Regions from separate parts of the Mesorhizobium sp. WSM3866 genome, predicted to be linked through region 2. Evidence: predicted binding sites of a transcription regulator. Region 2 holds the regulator's gene; each other region holds the start of a gene.
The links. The regulator LexA, encoded in region 2, represses DNA repair genes until DNA is damaged. The targets are predictions, from matches to a motif close to TGTTCNNNNTGTGTTCNG.
Positions count from the first base shown of each region.

Region 1: the regulator LexA is predicted to act here: its motif matches at 1,346-1,363, upstream of CK222_RS00175 (DNA recombination protein RmuC).
Region 3: the regulator LexA is predicted to act here: its motif matches at 1,938-1,955, upstream of CK222_RS29015 (UvrD-helicase domain-containing protein).

Region 1 covers NZ_NSGC01000001.1:32,637-35,914, forward strand. Annotated here, with positions in the region: gene CK222_RS00170 (GFA family protein) at 1-47, shown strand, start outside; gene CK222_RS00175 (DNA recombination protein RmuC) at 63-1,313, opposite strand; gene def (peptide deformylase) at 1,417-1,947, shown strand; gene fmt (methionyl-tRNA formyltransferase) at 1,954-2,889, shown strand; gene CK222_RS00190 (N-acetyltransferase) at 2,886-3,278, shown strand, end outside.
Region 2 covers NZ_NSGC01000005.1:201,648-204,925, reverse strand. Annotated here, with positions in the region: gene CK222_RS14050 (ComEC/Rec2 family competence protein) at 1-1,733, shown strand, start outside; gene lexA (transcriptional repressor LexA) at 1,727-2,461, opposite strand; gene glp (gephyrin-like molybdotransferase Glp) at 2,578-3,278, opposite strand, start outside.
Region 3 covers NZ_NSGC01000021.1:51,321-54,598, forward strand. Annotated here, with positions in the region: gene CK222_RS29010 (glucose/quinate/shikimate family membrane-bound PQQ-dependent dehydrogenase) at 1-1,813, opposite strand, end outside; gene CK222_RS29015 (UvrD-helicase domain-containing protein) at 1,996-3,278, shown strand, end outside.

The DNA.
Region 1 (3,278 bases), on a different contig from region 2:
ACTGGCTGCCGGAAATCGAAGGCATCACGACCATCGAGGAGCAGTAACGGAGTTACGGCAGCTCAGTCGTCGCCTTCGACGACGCGCAGCCTGAGCTGACCCGTCTTGGAATCGGCCACGCGCGCGCCCGCCTCCACCTTGGCAGGACCGCGTGGCGGTTCGGGTTCGCCCTCGGCGAACTCCAGCGCCTCGATCTTCTGCCCGCGTTTGGTGACCTTCGTCGTCGAGACGAGGATATCGTCGATATCCCTGGCCGCCTGGCCGAAATGCGTCTGCAGCCGGCGCACGCGCTCGTCGACTCGCGCCACGTCCTCCATCAGGCGGATGACCTCGCCCTGGATCAGATGCGCCTGCTCGCGCATGCGCGCGTCCTTCAGGATCGCCTGGATGACCTGGATCGACAGCATCAGCAATGACGGCGAGACGATGACGACGCGGGCGCGGTGCGCCTTCTGCACCACGGGCTCGAAATTCTCGTGAATCTCGGCGAACACCGATTCCGAGGGCACGAACATGAAGGCGGTGTCCTGCGTCTCGCCCTGGATCAGGTATTTTTCCGCGATATCGCGGATATGCACCTCGATGTCGCGCCGGAACGCCTGCGCCGCCGCCTTCTGCAAGTCGGCGGCTTCGGCGGCACGAATGGCATTCCAGGCCTCCAGCGGAAACTTGGCGTCGATGGCGAGCATCGGTGCGCCGTTCGGCATCCGCACCAGGCAGTCGGGCCGGCTGCCGTTGGAAAGGCTCGCCTGGAACTCGTACGCGCCGTGCGGCAGGCCGTCGGCAATGATTGCCTCCATGCGCGACTGGCCGAAGGCGCCGCGAGTCTGCTTGTTGGAGAGGATCGCCTGCAGCTGCACGACCTGTCCGGCTAAAGACTGGATGTTGCCCTGCGCCGTGTCGATCACCGCCAGCCGCTCCTGCAGCTTGGCCAGGCTCTCATGCGTCGACTTGGTCTGCTCGGCCATGGTCTGGCCAAGGCGGCCGGTCATGGCGTCGAGCCGCTGTCCGAGCGATTGGGTGAGCTCGGCCTGCCTGGCGCCGAACACTTCGGCGATCGCGCCCATGCGACCCTGCATCTCGGCCTGCGCCTGAAGAATGTCCGCCATCCTGGCCTCGGTGTCGCGGGCATGGTCGGCCGCTTCGGCCGCCGCTGCCGCGCGCGCCTTTCCCGCGCGCCACAACGCGATGACGAGCGCCAGGAACAGCGCCAGCAGCAGCAGCGCTCCGAAGCCAAGCGCCTCGCCGAGCCTGATTGTGGTGGCGCCGAGCCGCGCGACGGGCTGCGAAAGGATCGAGGTCATGTCGTTCATTTGGGCAGCATAACCGATTCGCTCTGCTGGCACAGATCAAAACGTGAACAAGTCAAAGCCGCCCCGGTTGACGCTTTTCCATCGACGTCTTAGGTGAGACGCCATGTCGATCAAGCCGCTCATCATCCTTCCCGATCCAATCCTGCGCCAGGTTTCCAAACCGGTCGAGCGCGTCGACGGTGACTTGCGCAAGCTCACCGACGACATGCTGGAAACCATGTATGACGCGCCGGGAATCGGGCTGGCGGCGATCCAGGTCGGCGAGCCGCGGCGTTTGCTGGTCATCGACCTCGCCAAGGAAGGCGAGCCGCCGGCGCCGCATGTCTTCATCAATCCGGAAATCCTCGAAAGCTCCGACGAGCGCTCGGTCTATGAGGAAGGCTGCCTGTCGATCCCTGACTACTATGCCGAGGTCGAGCGTCCCGCGGCGGTGCGGGTGAAATATCTCGACCGCGAGGGCAAGCTGCAGGAGATGCAGGCCGAAGGCCTGATGGCGACCTGCCTGCAGCACGAGATCGACCATCTTAACGGCGTGCTGTTCATCGACCACATCTCGAAGCTGAAGCGCGACATGGTGGTCAGGAAATTCAAGAAGCTCGCCAAGGACAAGGCGCCGGGCAAGATGGCGGGCTAGAAGGGCATGCCCCTTCGCGTCATCTTTATGGGCACGCCGGAGTTTTCCGTGCCGACGCTCAGCGCCATCGCCGAGGCCGGCCACGAGATTGCCGCCGTCTATACGCAGCCGCCGCGCGCCGCCGGCCGGCGCGGGTTGGAATTGACGCCCTCGCCCGTGCAGCGCGAGGCGGAACGGCTCGGGCTCGAGGTGAGCACGCCGACATCGCTCAAGGCAGAGACCGAGCAGCAGGCCTTTGCCGGTTTGCGGGCCGATGTCGCCGTGGTCGTCGCCTATGGCCTGCTTCTGCCGAAACCCGTTCTTGAGGCCACCAGGCTCGGTTGCCTCAACGGCCATGCCTCACTTTTGCCGCGTTGGCGCGGTGCTGCTCCCATACAGCGCGCCATCATGGCCGGCGATGTCGAAACCGGCATGATGGTGATGCGCATGGAAGAGGGGCTGGACACCGGCCCGGTGGCATTGGTTGAAAAATGCGCCATTGGTCCCGATATGACCGCCGGGGAATTGCATGACCTCCTCATGGCTCGAGGCGCCTCGCTGATGGTGGATGCGCTCGCACAGTTGGGGATAAATTGTCTGACATTTGCCCCCCAGGCGACAGAGGGCGTGACCTACGCCCGAAAAATCGATAAATCGGAGACACGCGTAGACTGGACGCGGCCTGCCGGCGAAGTCCACAATCACATTCGCGGCCTCTCGCCCTTTCCGGGCGCGTGGTGCGAGGTCGAAATTGGTGGCCGCGTGGAGCGGCTGAAACTGCTTCGCTCGACGCTTTCCAACGGCGTCGGCGAGTCGGGAGGTATTCTCGATGATCGGCTGACGGTCGCCTGCGGGTCAGGCGCGGTGCGGCTGGTCGAAGTTCAACGGGCGGGTGGAAGGCCCGCCGCCGCGCAGGAGTTTTTGCGCGGGGCCAAGATCGAAAAAGGAACGAAACTCCAATGAGCATGATGTCGATACGTGCGGCGACGCCGCGGGATCGCGAGGCGATCCGCCTCGTCGAAGAGCATGCCTTCGGCCAGCAGGCGGAGGCCGGCCTGGTCGATGCGCTGGTCACCGGCGGCGACGCCGTCGTCGAGCTGGTTGCGGAAGAAGATGGCCAGGTCGTCGGCCACATCCTGTTTTCCAGGCTTTTTGTGCAGAACGGCGGCAAGCGCTTCGCGGCCGTGGCGCTGGCGCCGCTGGCCGTCGAGCCGTCCTTCCACGGCACCGGCATCGGCGGCGCGCTGATCCGCGAGGCGCATGTCCGCCTGAAGGAAGCCGGCGAGGCTTTGGCGGTGGTGCTCGGCGATCCGGCCTATTACGGCCGCTTCGGCTACACCCACGCCCGCGCC
Region 2 (3,278 bases):
CGACCGGGCCGGTCCGTCCCGAAAGCTATGATTTTTCCTTCGACAGCTATTTTTCCGGCATCGGCGGCAGCGGATTTTTCCTCGGCGACCCGAAAGTCATTCCGCCAACCGACCCGATCGCTCAGACGAGCATCGCCTCGGCCATCGAGAACGCGCGCGAAAATATTGCCGACCACATCAGAAGCACCGTCGGCGGACCCGAAGGCGAGATTGCCGCCGCACTGATCGTCGGCGTGCGCGCCGGCATTCCCGAGGACATCAACGAGGCGATGCGGCGGACCGGCATCTATCACATCATCTCGATTTCGGGCCTGCACATGGCGCTGGTCGCCGGCACGGTCATGCTTCTGCTGCGCGGCGCCTTTGCGCTGTTCCCGGATTTTTCGTCACGCCGGCCGGTGAAGAAATATGCCGCGACAATCGCGCTTATGTCGATCGCCGCCTATCTCGTCATCTCCGGCGTGGTGGTCGCCGCCGAGCGAAGCTTCATCATGCTGGCCGTCATGCTGATCGCCGTGCTTTTCGACCGAGCCGCGCTGACGATGCGCAACTTGGCGATCTCGGCCATCGCCGTCATCCTGGTGTCGCCGCATGAAGTGGTTGGCCCGAGCTTTCAGATGTCGTTCGCGGCAACCGCCGCCCTTGTCGGCGCCTATGCCGGCTGGTCCGACTACCGCGCCGGCAAGGTGAGAGCGCCGCCGGACAAGCGTTCGTTCCTGCGGTTCATGTCGCACAAACTGGCAGTCGGAGCAGGTGGCGCCGCAATGACGTCGATCATTGCCGGAAGTGCCACGGCGCTGTTTGCCATCTGGCATTTCCAGCGCGTCTCGCCGCTCAGCCTGCTGGCCAATCTCGCGATCATGCCGATCGTCACGATCGTGATGTTTCTCGCCGTCGCCAGCGCGGTCATGATGCCGTTCGGCTTCGACGGGCCCTTCCTCTATTTGATGGGCAAGGGCCTGGCGGCGATGATCGCGATCTCGGCGTGGATTTCGGAGTGGTCGCCGGTCGATGCCGTGGGCCTGATCTCGATCCATTCGGTGCTGCTGGCGACGATCGCGCTCGTCATCGCCACGATGGCGACTACCTGGTTCAGGCTGGCCGCAATTCCTTTCGCTGCCGCGGCCGTGATGATCATCCCGCAGGTGCGCACGCCGGACCTGCTGATCTCGGAGGACGCGCATCTGGTGGCGATGCCGATCGGCGGCGGCGAACTCGCCATCAATCGCGCCCGCTCCAACGAGTTCACCACCGATAACTGGAAACGTGCGCTCAAGGCCGAAACGATCGTGCCGCCGGAGACATTCGCCAAGGGCACGCTGGACTTGGCCGATCCGGTCGACCTGCCGCCTGGATCGCCCTTTTACTGCACGGGCGATCTCTGCATTGGCCGGCATCCATCAGGCGCGATCGTCGCGCTCGCCGAGAACCGCGAAGCTGCCCGGCCTGCCTGCGACTTCGCAGACCTCATCGTCATCAACGACGCCACGGCCTACAATCCCTGCCACGATCCGCGTATCCTCGTCGTCACCAAGCGGCAGCTCGCGCGCGACGGCAGTGCCGCCGTCTTCTTCGATCCGCAATCGGCGACGGCGCGAGCAACCATTCAATACGCCGTCGAAAAACCGTACCGCCCTTGGCACGAACAGCGGCGCTACTCGCGTGAGGCGAGGGGGTTGGCGCCTTACAAGAAGCCCGAGAAGCCGGAAGCCAAGCCGCAGCCCCCTCAGTAGCGGCGGATGAGCCCGACGAGCTTGCCCTGAACCTTCACGCGATCGGGACCGAAGATGCGCGTCTCATAGGCCGGATTGGCAGCCTCGAGCGCGATGGAGGCGCCCTTGCGGCGGAAGCGCTTCAGCGTCGCCTCCTCGTCATCGACCAGCGCCACGACGATCTCCCCGGGGCTCGCAGTGCTGGCGTTGCGGATGATGACCGTGTCGCCGTCGAAGATGCCGGCCTCGATCATCGAGTCGCCTTTGACCTCGAGCGCGTAGTGCTCGCCGCCCGCGATCATGTCCGGCGGCACTGTGATCGAATGCGTCTGGTGCTGGATGGCGTCGATCGGCACGCCGGCGGCAATGCGACCCATCACCGGGATGGAGACGGCTGAAACGGCGTCGTCGTCATTGCTGGGCGTCGGCGTGCGGGCGGGCGCCGCGGGTTTGATCTGGCGGCCGAGATTGCCTTGGCCGCCCTGGATGACGCTCGGCGAGAACTTCTTCGCCGCATTGAGGCCGGGCGCGATCGAGTCAGGTAGGCGCAGCACTTCAAGGGCACGCGCCCGGTTCGGAAGCCGGCGAATGAAACCGCGCTCCTCCAGCGCCGTGATCAGGCGGTGGATGCCCGATTTCGAGGCAAGGTCGAGCGCTTCCTTCATCTCATCGAAAGACGGCGGAATGCCGCTTTCCTTGAGCCGTTCATGGATGAACATCAGCAGTTCATGTTGTTTGCGCGTCAGCATGGCGGCCCCCATGGGTTCTGAAACCAGAATCAGAAAAACAAACCCAGAACAAACACTATCTGTTCCAGTTGTGTTCCGCAACCGTTTAAAGTTTAGTGAATGTGTTGACGTTTTGTTCAGCGTAACATCAGAACGCTGCATTCCTCGCCGGCTTCAGCCGCCGGTGCGAAGGGTTGGCGCACGATCAGGCCATTGGCATCGGCGAGCATCCTCAACATCGAGGAATCCTGGATGCCGAACGGTGTTGCGATCAACGCCCCCGCATCTTCGCGGACCACGGCGCGCACATAGTCCTGCCTGAGATCGTTGGCGTGCATTGCGACGCCTAACCGGGCCGTGCGGATTTCCTGACGGCAGGACCGGCCGCCCAGCCGCGCCAGAAGCGGCTTCAGGAACAGCTGCGAGCAGACCAGGCTTGCGACCGGATTGCCGGGCAGGCCGATGCAGCGAATGTCGCCGAGCCGGCCAAACATCAGCGGCTTGCCGGGACGCATGGCGATCTTCCAGAAGTCGAGCTGCATGCCTTCGCCGGTCAGCACGTCATGGATCAAGTCGTGGTCGCCGACGGAGGCGCCGCCAAGCGTGACGATGACGTCGGCGCCGGCCTTGACCGCCTTCTTGACCAGGGCCGCGATCGCGTCCTTGCGGTCGGCGGCGATGCCGAGGTCGAGCGCGCGCGCGCCGACCGACTGGGCCGTAGCTGTGACGCCACAGGCATTCGACGAGATGATCTGGTCGGGGCCGAGCGCGCTGCCCGGCGGCAGCAATTCATCGCCGGTGGCGATGATGGCGAGCAGCGGCTGCCGCACCACGTTGA
Region 3 (3,278 bases), on a different contig from region 2:
GCGGAATGAGCTTCGACGTGAAAGCGAGATAGGTCGGCATGCCGAACATCACCTGCCGCAGCGGGTCGACCGCGACGCCGCCCCAGTTGAACACGCCGAAATTGCCGGGATAGACCAGCGTGCCCTGCAGCGAGGGCGGCGTGTAGCGTCCCTCGTAACGCAGTCTCTTCAGTTCGATCCGACACGCCAGCTGATCGAACATGGTGATGCCCCACATGTCGGCGCCGGTCAGCGGCTTCGGGTTGAACGACAGGCCGGAGGACGGCTGCGTCGGCGAGGTATGGTCGCCTTCGATCGCTCCGCCCGGTGCCGGCACTTCCTTCACCGGAATGATCGGTTCGCCAGTGCGCCGATCGAGCACATAGAGATCGCCCTGCTTGGTCGGCCCTACCAGTGCCGGCACCACGCCGCTCCCCGTCGTGATGTCGACCAGCGTCGGCTGCGCCGGCACGTCCATGTCCCACAGATCGTGATGCACGGTCTGGCGCACCCAGCGCAACTGTCCGGTGTTGAGGTCGAGCGCGGTGATCGAGGAGGAGAATTTTTCGACATCGGCGCTGCGGCCCATGCCGAGCTGGTCGGGCGTCTGGTTGCCGAGCGGCAGGTAGAGCAGGCCAAGCTTCTCGTCGGCGCTCGCCGTTGACCACATGTTGGGCGAGTTATTGGTGTATTGCTGCCCCGCCGGCAGCGGCGTCGTCTGATCCGGTTTGCCGGAATCCCAATTCCACAACAGCGCGCCGGTGCCCGCGTCATAGGCGCGGATGACGCCCGACGGCTCCTCGGTCGAATAATTGTCGTTGACCGCGCCCCCAACGATGATCTTGCCGGCGAGGATGAGCGGCGCCGAGGTCGAATAGTAATAGCCCGACTTCGGAAAGGGCATGTTGGCCATCAGGTTCAGCGTGCCGCCTTCGGCGAAGGACGGACAAACTTGCCCGTTCGCGGCATCGAGAGCGATCAGCCGGGCGTCCGAAGTCGGCAGGTAGATGCGTGCCGCGCAGGGCTGGCCCGCCGCGATCTTCGCATCGGCGTAATAGGAAACTCCGCGGCAGGTCTGGTGCTGGCGGTTGGGATCGAGCTTGATCTTCGGGTCGTAGCGCCATTTCTCCTTGCCGGTCGCGGCATCGATGGCGATGGCGAAATTGTGGGGCGTGCAGATGTAGAGCGCATCACCGACCTTGAGTGGCGTTACCTGATAGGTCGTCTCGCCGATGTCGTCCGGACCCTTCATGTCGCCGGTGCGGTAGGTCCAGGCCGGCTGCAGCTTGGCGACATTATCCGGCGTGATCTGAGCGAGCGGCGAGTAACGCTGGCCGAACGGCGTGCGGCCGTAGAAATGCCATTCGCCCGCCGGCATGTCGCCGCCGAGATTGGCCGTCGGCGTCACCTTATCGGTGTTGAGCGTGCCGCCGATGTCCTTCGGATCGGCGGTCATCGAATAGCCGGCCACCGCAAGCGATGCGAGCACCGCCAGGATGAGCGGAGCGCGTCCGTCCGGACCGGTGAATCCCCGCCTGGCCCATGGCGTCAGCAGCCAGAGCGCGATGAGAACGATGATGCCGCCGCGCGGGCCGAGCTGCCACCAATCAAAGCCGGTTTCCCACACCGCCCAGCACAGCGAGGCGAGCACGATCGCGGCATAGAGCCAGAGCCCTGTCGATCTGCGGCGGAAAATGAGCCAGGCGGTGATCAGGAAGGCCAGTCCGGCAATCAGGTAGTACCAGCTGCCACCCAACGTCACCAGCCAGATGCCGCCGCCGCCGAGGACCAGGCCGATAAGCAAAAGGACGAGGGAGGTGATGGTGACAGCCAAGACGATACTCCTTCGACTGTTGCGCGCTTGCGGCGCCTCTGAGGCAACGGCTTGCCGTCCCTGCCCTGTTGGCAGCTTTCTCTCGCAAGTTGCGCCTGTCAAGGCGGCCCCGAACAGGAACAACTAGAACAAAACGGAGACACTTCTGGCCTTTCGCTGCCGAATCACTACATTCGGGGGCGATGTCCGGCTTTTCGGAAGACATGCCCTTTTTTGACGAACCGAATGCGCGGCCCGCCGCCCCATCCGGCCTTGCCGCGCGCGCCATGGCCGCACGCAACGCGCAGAACCGTGCGCCCGATTATCTGAACGGCCTCAATCCCGAACAGCGGCTCGCTGTTGAAACGACCGAAGGCCCGGTTCTGGTGCTGGCCGGCGCCGGCACCGGCAAGACGCGGGTGCTCACCACGCGAATCGCCCACATCCTTGCCACCGGCAGGGCCTTCCCCTCGCAGATTCTCGCCGTCACCTTCACCAACAAGGCCGCGCGCGAGATGAAGCAGCGCATCGGCTTGCTGATCGGCGAGCAGAATGTCGAGGGCATGCCCTGGCTCGGCACCTTCCACTCGATCGGCGTAAAGCTGCTGCGCCGGCATGCCGAGCTTGCCGGATTGAAATCCGATTTCACCATCCTCGATACCGATGACGTGGTGCGGCTGATCAAGCAGCTGATCCAGGCCGAAAATCTGGACGACAAGCGCTGGCCGGCCAAGACCTTCGCGCAGATGATCGACAACTGGAAGAACAAAGGCCTTGGCCCCGACGAGATTCCGGAAGGCGACGCGCGCAGCTTCGGCAACGGCAAGGGGCGCCAGCTCTACAAGGCCTATCAGGAACGGCTGCAGACGCTGAATTCCTGCGACTTCGGCGATCTCCTCTATCACCCGATCCGCATCTTCCGCGCCTATCCGGACGTGCTGAAGGACTATCACCGCAAGTTCAAATACATCCTGGTCGACGAGTACCAGGACACCAATACCGCGCAATACATGTGGCTGCGCTTGTTGGCGCAGAGGCCGCAATCCTCCCCCCTTGAGGGGGAGGTGTCCGCGAAGCGGACGGAGGGGGTCGCCGCGGAAGGCGCCGCCCAGTCATCAGGCGCCGGAGCGTCGAGCACTGCCGCGAGGACCCCTCCCGACCGGGCTTCACCCAGCCACCCGCCCCTCAAGGGGGAGGGAAACCGGCGTCAATCCACTGTCAACATTTGCTGCGTCGGCGACGACGACCAGTCGATCTATGGCTGGCGCGGCGCCGAGGTCGACAATATCCTGCGCTTCGACAAGGATTTTCCGGGCGCCACCATCATCAGGCTGGAGCGCAACTACCGCTCCACCGCGCATATACTGGGTGCGGCTTCGCATCTTATCGCCCACAATGAGGGCCGCTTCGGCAAGACGCTGTTCACCGACCGCAACGACCCCGAGGACGATAAGGTGCATGTCCATGCCGCCTGGGATTCGGAGGA